Linked DNA regions of Tunturibacter gelidoferens. The protein of the gene in region 2 interacts with the protein of the main gene of each other region in a pairwise test. Links are inferred from orthologs where the notes say so. Each region holds a gene or a part of one and is shown on either strand. Other genes may lie near its edges.

Region 1 (5,106 bases), 3.4 Mb from region 2 along the record:
TAGAAGACTTAAAAAAATCCTACCGCCGCAACCAGAAAAACTGGAAGCGCCTTCTGGCCCAGGTCCGCAACTAGCAAACGTGCAGCAAGCGCGGATCAAAGGCGCCGAAGGCGCGTCAGCCTCGATGGCAGATCGCGCCGTGCGCGCAGCACGCCGTTGCATCTGCATCTTTCCGCCGCGAACGGAAAGATGCTCGAAGCGGGTCTCTGCAAAAAACAAACTCGTTACTCTTTTGTCGGTACTGGAGCGGCCGCCTTTGCACTTGGAGCCGCAGTGGCAACCGAAGCGGCTTTGGGTACGGTCACACCCAGATAGCCATCGACCGTCGCTACCGAGATCCCGAGGTTGGAAGCAATTTGAGAGAGCGCCTGTCCCTGCTGCTTCAGCTGGTGAACCTGTGCAGCCTGCGATAGTTTCACCGTGTCGCCGGTTGCCGAAACGGGTTTATGAACGACCTCAGTCGGAGTCGATTCAGCGGGGGAGGGAGGAGCAACGGTCGATTGAGATGACAACGAGCCGGAGATAGAAACAGCCATGGGAGATCCTTTCTTACACAAACGTAAGATCGGCAGGCCTACTGAAGAACATCTCCGTGTCGCAGAACGGCACAAAATCCCGGGATTCGGCGGCATCTGACACCCTTGCACACGCGCCGGTACCATCGCTACGAAGCGGCCTACTGCGAACTACTGCGTAGCTCCCACCCCACCAACCGCACTCGTGTTCAAGCTACTAAGCGGCGACCCACTCAGCGGAGTCAAAACCATCGGCGTAGTCAAGCTAAACACCAGCAGCTCATCCTTCGGCAGCGTAGCCTGACGATCCTGCTTCAACCACATCACCGTGCTGACCCCTGCGCCAATACCCGCACCCACCACAGCGCCCACGCCGCCGCCGATCATCGCTCCCGTCACCGCACCCGCGCCAGTCACGCCGCCCACGATCGCCAATGTCTCCTTGGGATGGTCCTTCCGCTTCAACGTGCCTTCGTTGTTCACATTGAACTCGCCCTTCCCCGTATCGATCAACTGAGCATGAACAATATAGTGCGTTCCATCCGGCAGCGTAACGTCATTGGTCTCCAGGTGCATCAGAGCTGCACCTGAAATCCGCCGTCCGCCGCGAACCTCCGTCACTCGCCCCTCAAGAATCGAACCAACGGGAATGATCACTCGCCCATTCCTCTCGATTGCCTCCGTGACTGTCGCAGAAAATCTCGTCCCCGCGACCGTCTTGTCTGTAGCCAGCGTCTCGCCAATCCGTACTTTCAGCAAAGTCCCTTCGCGCAACGTGCCTTCACGCTCCGGCACACTCGTCACAATCATCGCATCAGGATCGTCCGCCGCAGTCTCATTCACCACAGCACTCGAACCGCCAACCGTTGCGCCCTTGTAAGGAACATACGGCCCATACTCCACCGCCGGCGACGAAGGAGCAACCTCCGGCACATCTGCACTCGGCTTCGCAATCGGCGTCTGCGGAGTCGTCTCCTCTGTGCTCGTGATCACAGCGGAGTCAGGATGAGAGACTCCCGTCATCGCACTCTGAGAAAACGCGGGAGCAGCAGCAAGAACGAGAGCGGCGGTAGTGATGTGCATCTTCATAGCGATACCTCGGTGAAAATTTCGGTGAAACCTCTTGGCCCACTCAGAGCACTGAATTCTTCCAGTACTCTTATCACTCCAAAGAATAAAACTCTCCTCGCCCCAATGGAACAAATTCCTTACCCCGGAACCGACCCTGCTAATAAGCCCTTCAACGCCTTTTTTCACAGACACAAAATCGCGTCATCCCGACCGAAGGCGACGCACTTGTCGCCGCAGTGGAGGGACCCCCGCATTTCGCCTCTGCTGTTGCCTTTGCGGTTGCTTCTACTTGCAATCACACATTGTCCGCCAATTCATCCCCGTTCCAACAACCCTCCCATCCCTTTGCTAGAATCCGACAGGTGAGCCCATCGGACGCAAAGCTGGTCGAATCCATCACCCTTGCCGGCGGCAACACCCTCCCGGTCGACCGCCGCCCAAAGCTCAACGAACGCTTGAACCATCGCATCGTAGCCCAACATTCCGCAGCACCAAGCCAATCAAATTTCAGGAGCAACATGACCGAGATCGTCTCTATCCACGCACGCGAAATTCTGGACTCCCGCGGTAATCCCACCGTCGAGGCCGACGTCCTCCTCGATAGCGGAGCCAAAGGCCGCGCCGCCGTTCCCAGCGGAGCCTCCACCGGCGAGCACGAAGCCGTAGAACTTCGCGACGGAGACAAAGAGCACTATCTCGGCAAAGGCGTTCTTCAGGCCGTAGAAAACGTCGAGACCATCCTCGGGCCCGAGCTCACCGGCATGGACGCCAGCAACCAACGCCTCATCGACGCGACCATGATCAACATCGACGGCACCGAGAACAAATCCAAACTCGGAGCCAACGCCATCCTCGCAGTCTCCATGGCGGTCGCCCGCGCAAGCGCCGAAGCCCTCAAGCTCCCCCTCTACCGCTACCTCGGCGGCGTCAACGCCTGCCTCCTCCCCACGCCCATGATGAACATCCTCAACGGCGGCTCGCACGCCGACTCCAACGTCGACTTCCAGGAGTTCATGGTCATGCCCGTCGGCGCAGAAACTTTCTCCGACGCCCTCCGCTGGGGCACCGAAGTCTTCCATACCCTCAAAGGCGTTCTCAAGAAAAAGGGCTACAACACTGCAGTAGGCGACGAAGGCGGCTTCGCTCCGTCACTCAAATCCAACGACGAAGCCCTCGACCTCATCCTCGAAGCCATCCAACTCGCCGGCTACACCGCAGGCGAAGACATCTCCATCGCGCTCGACCCCGCCTCCAGCGAGTTCTACGACAAAGCATCCGGCAAATACATCTTCAAAAAATCCGACAAGCGCGAGCTCTCCTCCGAAGAGATGACCGCCTTCTGGGAAAACTGGGTCAACAAATATCCGATTATCTCCATCGAAGACGGCCTCGCCGAAGACGACTGGGCAGGCTGGGCTCACCTCACCAAAGTCCTCGGCGACAAAGTCCAACTCGTAGGCGACGACCTCTTCGTCACCAACACCCAGCGCCTCCAGCAGGGAATCGAGCAAAAAGTAGCCAACTCCATCCTCATCAAGGTCAACCAGATCGGCACCGTCTCCGAAACCCTCGAAGCCATCGAGCTGGCCCGTCGCTTCGGTTACACCAGCATCATCTCCCACCGCAGCGGCGAAACCGAAGACACCTTCATCGCCGACCTCGCCGTAGGCACCGGTGCCGGCCAGATCAAAACCGGCTCTGCCTCCCGCACCGACCGCATTGCCAAGTACAATCAGCTCCTCCGCATCGAAGAAGAGCTAGGCCAATCCGCCGAATTCCTCGGCATCGAATCCGTCAACTTCGGCGAATAGGTACTCCGAGGGTTCCTCTAGTGCTTCAGGTATGAGGTTTGCCTCAGCACTTAAGGATGTTCTTTTCTCATCACCCCAAAACCACGTCATCCCGACCGAAGCCGCTCACAGTTTCATCGTGAGCGGCGCAGCGGAGGGACCCCCGCATTTTGCCCGCAGCGCCAACACCCTTCCCACACCTTTACCATCAAACCGCAACCGTCTCACTCTGCGCCAACTCAAACGTAATGTTCACTGACCTCCCACCAACCGGCCGCGTCCGATGACGAACCCCGCGAGGAATCGTCACTAACTGTCCCGGACCAAGCTCGACCGATCCGCTCTCAAATTCAATGGCAAGTCGTCCTTCAACCACCAGAAACGTCTCATCCGAGTTCGGATGGAAATGCCAGTAGTAAGGTTCAACCATCGTGGCAATCCGAACGACATGGTCATTGATCTTAGCAATCGGATGATTGTCGTATCCGACCTGCAACGAAGACTCCGCCGTCAGCGTGATGACCTCTGGAAGCTGCCCATTCATCGTCAACCCTCGCGTTTCAATTGATCCCGCAACTCTCAGCATGCAACTCTTTATAGAGATCATCTCAAAGCGATCCGCACAAGCGAGAGCTCCATCCTAGGCGAAGAACGCGAAGCCCATCATCTCTAGTTTGCAAACCGTTGAACACCCATTCATAATGGCCAGCGATAGAAAAGCCAGCCTAACCGGGATGGAGAACGAATGTCAGGGACCCGCACGCGCAACATCATCTTAGCGACCTCAGCAATCATCCTTTTAGCCCCTCATCTCCCAGCCCAGACCGACGCCTTCGTCCAACGCACCGGAACCAAACTCACTCTTTCCGGCGCACCCTTCCGCTACTCCGGCCCAAACATCGAGTGGCTAGGCCTCGAAGGCTACGGCCCCCACGATCCCATGGGTCCCCGCCTCCCCAGCCACTTCGAGATCGACGACGCCTTTGATACCGCCGCCGAGATGGGCGCCAAAGTCGTCCGAGCCCAAACCATGGGCGACACCGTCGGCTGCCCCCTCTGCATCGAGCCCACCGAAGGCAACATCAACGAAGCCGCCTTCGCATCCTCCGACTACGCCGTCGCCACCGCCCGCAAACACGGCATGAAGCTCATCATCCCCCTCGTCGGCGACTGCGCCACCTGCGCCGGCGGAGGCATCGGCCAATACCTCGCCTGGCACCGCAAGCCAAACCCACAAGACTTCTTCACCGACCCCGCCCTCATCGCCGCCTACGAAAAACACATCGACGCCGTCCTCAATCACCTCAACCCCATCACCGGCCTCCGCTACAAAGACGACCCCACCATCATGGCCTGGGAGAACTGCAACATGTGCGGCATCCTCACCATGCTCTCCCATCCCACACCCGAATCCCTCGCCCAAATCTCCACCTGGTCCGAGACCATCGGCGCCCACATCAAGCAGACCGACCCCCACCACCTCTACCTCGACACCACCGGCCTCTTCCGCTACTACGCCAAAATCATCGACAACCCCAGCACCGACCTCGTCACCTTCGAGTTCTACCCCCACTGGGACGCCCTCCTCGGCCCAGGCGCACCCGCTACCACCGCCGCCACCTTCAGCCACGACGCCGCCACCGTCACCAGCCACGGCAAGGCCTTCATCGTCAATGAATTCGGTTGGGACCGCACCGACTGGAAGACCCCCGCCGACCTCGAACAAGTCC
Region 2 (4,996 bases):
GCGCATGCGGTGCCAGCGGGTGAGAATGTCCATCTCCGCCTGGTTGAGCATGTGGCCCATGTGAAGGCGGCCGGTGACGTTGGGCGGCGGTAGAAGTATGGTGAACTTCTTTTGCGCGTCGTGCGTAGTTTCGGGGGTCGGAACGTCAAACAGATGTTCTTTGACCCAGTACTCGGCCCAGCGTTGTTCGATAACGGACGGATCGTATGCTTTTGGAAGTTCCTGGCTCATCGGTGCTTTAAGGGTAGCATCGAGCGGCCTTCCTCGCTGATGCGGGGCGATTGGCAAGCGCTTCAGGAAAAACGGCACACCGAAGGCATCGATCACCGTACACTAGCCCACGAGGTTTTTCATGCGTAGACTGCTGTTCGCCGTTGCTCTGTTGACAGTTGCTTGTACACCCGCCTTTGCCCGCTCTTCGGAGGATCGCGCCAGTGTTGGAAACGATATTACGATTGCAGATGGAGAGACGGCGGGAGATATCGCCTGTGCGTTTTGCACGGTGCGCGTGCACGGTGAGGTGAAGGGGGATATCGCTACCTTTCTGGGATCGGTGATGGTGGATTCCGGGAGGAATATCTCGGGCGACGTGGCTTCGCTGGGTGGCGATCTCGAGATGGGCCAGGATGCGTCGGTTGGTGGCGATGTAGCGATTGCAGCGGGAGACCTGAAATTGGGTAATGGGGCTGCGATTCATGGGGAGCGGACGGTTCTGCCTGGACGCGTGTGGCTTCTGTTGCCGCTCGCTCCGTTCCTGATCCTTGCGGGACTGATCTGGTTGATCGTGTATATCGTTCGGCGCAACCGGTACCAGTTTCCCGTTTATCCGAGAGGGCGCGGATTCTAGTCGGGCTGTTGGGCCGGAGCTGGGGTACTGTAAGAAGATTAGGGAACCTGTCTCGTGGCGTCTGCGTACCACTTTCTGCACGCTGTCGTCTTTTGGGGGAATCTTGCTGAACTTTGCGCTCCGCAGCCTCGTCCTTACGCTTCTGTTTGCCTCGGCCGCGCTGGCACAGTCGCCGGGCAATCGAGCTTATGTCGGGGAGGACATTTATGTCGCATCCGGCCAGCAGGTGCACAATGCGATGTGTATCTTCTGCTCGGTGCAGGTGGAGGGCGACCTGACGGGACGCGTCATTGTGCTGTTCGGCAGCCTGAACGTGACCGGACATGTGGAGAAGGGCGCGACCGTGATCGGTGGTAACGCGGTGGTCGATTCGCAGGCGCGGATTGGCGGCGATACGACGGTATTGGGCGGCAACGCGGTGTATGAGAGTGACGAATCGTTCGGAGGAAGTGCGTATGTGCTGGGCGGACATCTCTCGCATGTGCCTCTGGCGCACGGACAAGTCAGCTCGCACCCACGAGTCTCGTTGAGCCCGTTGTTTTCGATTCTGATGGGGGTGCTGGTGTTGTTGCTGCTTTCGGCATTGTTTGTGCCGCAGGTGCGGCGGCGCATCGCCGTCAATCAGACCTCCTGAGCGGAGTGTTTTAAAACGGAAAAAAGGATGCAGCCCGGTGGCTGCATCCTTTTTTCGCTGTGATTGCTTGAAGCGGCTAGAACGGGTTCAGCTTGTTCAAGCCCTTCTTCTTCTTGTGCTTGCTGTCGGACTCGTCGCTCTTGTCGAACTCTGGCTTCTTGTTCTTTCCGTTGGCATTACCTGCCTGTGCGGCGGGCTGGGTTCCGGGCTTGATATCGTTGACTGCGTCGGGGGCGGCCGCGGCCTTTTCAGCCGCGGGAAGAGGGGTAGAGTTCGTCGGTCCAACTGCCTTCAGGCCGCCGTTGTCGGGGACGGTGGTTCCGGATGCGCCTGAGTTGAGAATCTCAACTCCGCCGATGCGGTTGCCAGAGGAAGCAGGCGGCGTTGGCGCAGCGCCCGAGATACTGGTCGTCGACGATGCTCCGCTCGCGGCACCGGCGTCGGCAGCAGGGACATCCGACAGGGCCAGCGGCGCGGCAGGTGCAGCCGGAGCCGTCGGAGCTGCACCATCTGCTGTGGGAGTGGCTGCATCAGCCGTCGTCGTCGCGGGCTTCGCAGCTGCAGGTCCGTTGGGACTCAGCGCGTCGTTGAAGTCGGTCTTGATCTGGTTCACGACGTGGGGCGCGATCGTGGGAGCTGGGTCGGCGAGGGTCGGCTCTCCATCACGAGCTGCCATGACGACGTCTGGCTGGTGAAGGACAAGGAGACGTGCTCGATCCTGCAGACGGTACTGCCTGCGGCTGTTTTCGAGCGCGACGCTGGCAGCAATCTGCTCGGGGGTGGGCTGCGGAATCTTGACGTTCATCGCATCGAGACGATCGCGCGCATCTTCGACGTGGGGTGAGGCGGAGTGCTCGAGAACCACTTTGCTGTAGGCGGCGATGGCCTCGTCGTCATAGATCTTTTCGAGCCTCGCCTTGCCTGCCTCGGGGAGCTTCATGGTGCGAACGAACCGCGCTTCAGCCTCATACGCATCGCCGAGGCCGACAAGAACGTCGTCCATGTGGCTGTACTGCGGATAGGTATCGACGACGGTCTGGAAGCGGGCGATCGTCGCGGGATAGTTGTTGTGGGTCTGGTAGAAGGCGGCGATGTTAGCTTCGCGGGTGGCCATGACCTCCTGCACCTCGCGCAGCCTCTGCTTGGCCTGAGGCACCAGAGTGGATTCGGGGAACTGCTGCAGCATCAGGCGGTACTCTTCCTCGGCGTGAGTGGCCTTGGCGTAGTCGCGGTCGGGCTTGTCCATCTGGCGAAAGTAGATGTCGCCGACGCGCATCTGGGCCTCGGCGGCCTCGGGCGCGTTGGGGAAGAAGGTGATGAAGTCTTTGTACTCCTGCTCGGCCTGGGTGAGGGCTGCGGTGCCGCCTTCCTTGTACCAGCTGTCGCCGATGGCGAGCTTGGCCTTCATCTGATATTGCGAGTCAGGATAAGTATTGAGCAGCGTTTGCAGGTCGAGACGGGCGACGTCGAAGTGTCCGCGCTTGGTCGCGTCGACGGCTTTATCGTAGAGGACCTTGTCGGGAAGCTTGGCGTCGGGTTTTTCGGCCGGCTTCATCGTCTTCTCTTTGCGGAGCTCTTTTTTGGTGTCTTTGGACTGTACGACTTTGTCCTTTTTGTTGTCTGGCGGTGTTGCGGAGAGGGTCACGCTCTCGTGTTGCTGACCGTTGGCGTCGGTGGTCGTCTGGGACGAGCCGTTTACCTGTGCCATGGCTCCGATCGAGCCGAACATCAGGCTGGCAATTGCGACTCCGGCCAGCGTGCCGGCCCTGAGAGTTGGAAAGAAAGAACGTTTGTTCATCCGCTATAGACCCCATCCGCCTCGCGCGACTGGGCGCTCAGGCTGTGTTCTATTCTAATCGTTCCTGTCTCAACCTTACTACTCGCGCGACTTCGGCCGCGCTTATGCCACTTGTACAGAGCCGGCTGCCCGGGCGATTTTGAGAAATTCGACGGCGTTCTGCTCGGTTTTGCCGGGGCTGAAGATGGCTGAGCCGGCGACGAGCATGTCGGCTCCTGCTTCGACGACCTGAGCGACGGTATCGTGAGCGACCCCGCCGTCAACTTCGATGCGAAAGTTGAGGCCCATCTCCTCGCGCAGTTCGGCGAGGTGGGCGATCTTGTCGAGCGCCAGGGGCAGGAACTTCTGGCCGCCGAAGCCTGGATTGACGCTCATGACCAGCACATGGTGCAGCATCGGAAGGACTTCTATCAGCGTATCGACCGGAGTTGCGGGGTTGAGGACGACGGCCGGGAGCATGCCGTGGAGGATGATCTGCTGGAGGGTGCGATGGAGGTGGCGGCAGACCTCCTGGTGAACGCTCATCATGTCTGCGCCTGCCTCGGCGAAGTCGTGGATGAAGTTGTCGGGATTATCGACCATCATGTGGCAGTCAAGGGGAAGACTGGTGATGGGGCGCAGCGCCTTGACGACGGGTGGGCCGAAGGTGATGTTGGGGACGAAGTGGCCGTCCATGATGTCGACGTGGAGGAGGGTGGCTCCGCCGAGCTCCACGAGGGCGACTTCGTCGGCGAGGTGGGCGAAGTCTGCGGCGAGGATGGATGCTGCCAGTTCGATCACGGGGTTCGCTCCTGAGGAGAGTTTAGCAGCGCTAGTCATGAATTTTCTTTGACTGAAGTGCAGGAGCGGAAGTAGCCCGTTATATGCTTGCCGAATTAGTGCCGGGGGAGGTTTTATGGCGAGGATGATTCGTTGGATTTGTTCCTTCCTTGTTGTTCTGACTGTTTTACCTGGCGCAGAGGTGCGCATCCTGGCGTGTACGCGGGCTGTTTACCTTGGGCCGGGCGGCGAAGTGATTACCTCTCGCTCGATGGATTGGAAGGTGGATGTAGGCACGAATCTGTGGATACTGCCTCGCGAGATGGAGCGGAACGGGGAGGTGGGAGCGCAGTCGTTGGAATGGAGATCGAAGTACGGAAGCGTGGTGGCTACTGGATATGACGTTTCAACGACGGATGGGATGAATGAGAAGGGGATGGTGGCGAATCTGCTCTGGCTGGTGGAGTCGGAGTATCCGAAGCCGGTCGCAGGGAAGCCCGGGCTGGCGATCTCACTATGGGCACAGTGGGTGCTGGACAAACTTCGCAACAGTGGCCGAGGCAGTGGACGCTCTGGAACACGAACCCTTTACATTGGTGACCGCGAATGTTCCGGGCGAAAAAAGGCTCGCTACATTGCATCTCTCGATGTCGGATGCGACCGGCGACAGCGCGATTGTGGAGTACATCGATGGCAAACAGACGATTCACCATGACCGCAAGTATCAGGTGATGACGAATTCCCCGGCGTTCGATCAGCAGCTGGCGCTGGATACGTATTGGAAGGGCATTGGCGGAACGGTTATGCTTCCAGGAACGAACCGCGCTGCGGACAGGTTTGCACGGGCTTCTTTCTACATCAACGCAATCCCACAGGGAGAGAGTCCGGATATTACGGTTGCCAGCGTCTTCAGCGTGATCCGGAATGTCTCGGTGCCTTACGGGCTTACGACGCCGGA

The links. The genes of interacting proteins can lie anywhere in the genome.
Region 1: the proteins of rpe (region 2) and eno interact in binary tests that used the Escherichia coli proteins (3 or more experiments, as listed by UniProt). The link is inferred for Tunturibacter gelidoferens from one-to-one orthologs.

Annotation. Positions count from the first base shown.
Region 1 is NZ_CP132938.1:3,834,258-3,839,363, reverse strand. Bases 1,377-4,250 are described here. They hold eno (phosphopyruvate hydratase), read left to right. Parts: upstream 1,377-2,104; coding sequence 2,105-3,397; downstream 3,398-4,250. Other genes in these bases: RBB81_RS16790 (hypothetical protein), read left to right, coding at 4,122-4,250; RBB81_RS16795 (cupin domain-containing protein), read right to left, coding at 3,585-3,920; RBB81_RS16805 (hypothetical protein), read right to left, coding at 1,377-1,604. In the rest of the region: RBB81_RS16815 (protein kinase domain-containing protein), read left to right, coding at 1-74; RBB81_RS16810 (helix-turn-helix transcriptional regulator), read right to left, coding at 225-536; more of RBB81_RS16805, read right to left, coding at 687-1,376; more of RBB81_RS16790, read left to right, coding at 4,251-5,106. UniProt on the Escherichia coli protein: Catalyzes the reversible conversion of 2-phosphoglycerate (2-PG) into phosphoenolpyruvate (PEP). It is essential for the degradation of carbohydrates via glycolysis.
Region 2 is NZ_CP132938.1:441,998-446,993, reverse strand. What follows is about bases 2,221-4,984. They hold rpe (ribulose-phosphate 3-epimerase), read right to left. Parts: upstream 4,060-4,984; coding sequence 3,382-4,059; downstream 2,221-3,381. Other genes in these bases: RBB81_RS02410 (linear amide C-N hydrolase), read left to right, coding at 4,635-4,984; RBB81_RS02415 (linear amide C-N hydrolase), read left to right, coding at 4,184-4,753; RBB81_RS02425 (outer membrane protein assembly factor BamD), read right to left, coding at 2,221-3,279. Outside these bases: RBB81_RS02440 (valine--tRNA ligase), read right to left, coding at 1-231; RBB81_RS02435 (hypothetical protein), read left to right, coding at 353-847; RBB81_RS02430 (hypothetical protein), read left to right, coding at 951-1,481; more of RBB81_RS02425, read right to left, coding at 1,558-2,220; more of RBB81_RS02410, read left to right, coding at 4,985-4,996. UniProt on the Escherichia coli protein: Catalyzes the reversible epimerization of D-ribulose 5-phosphate to D-xylulose 5-phosphate.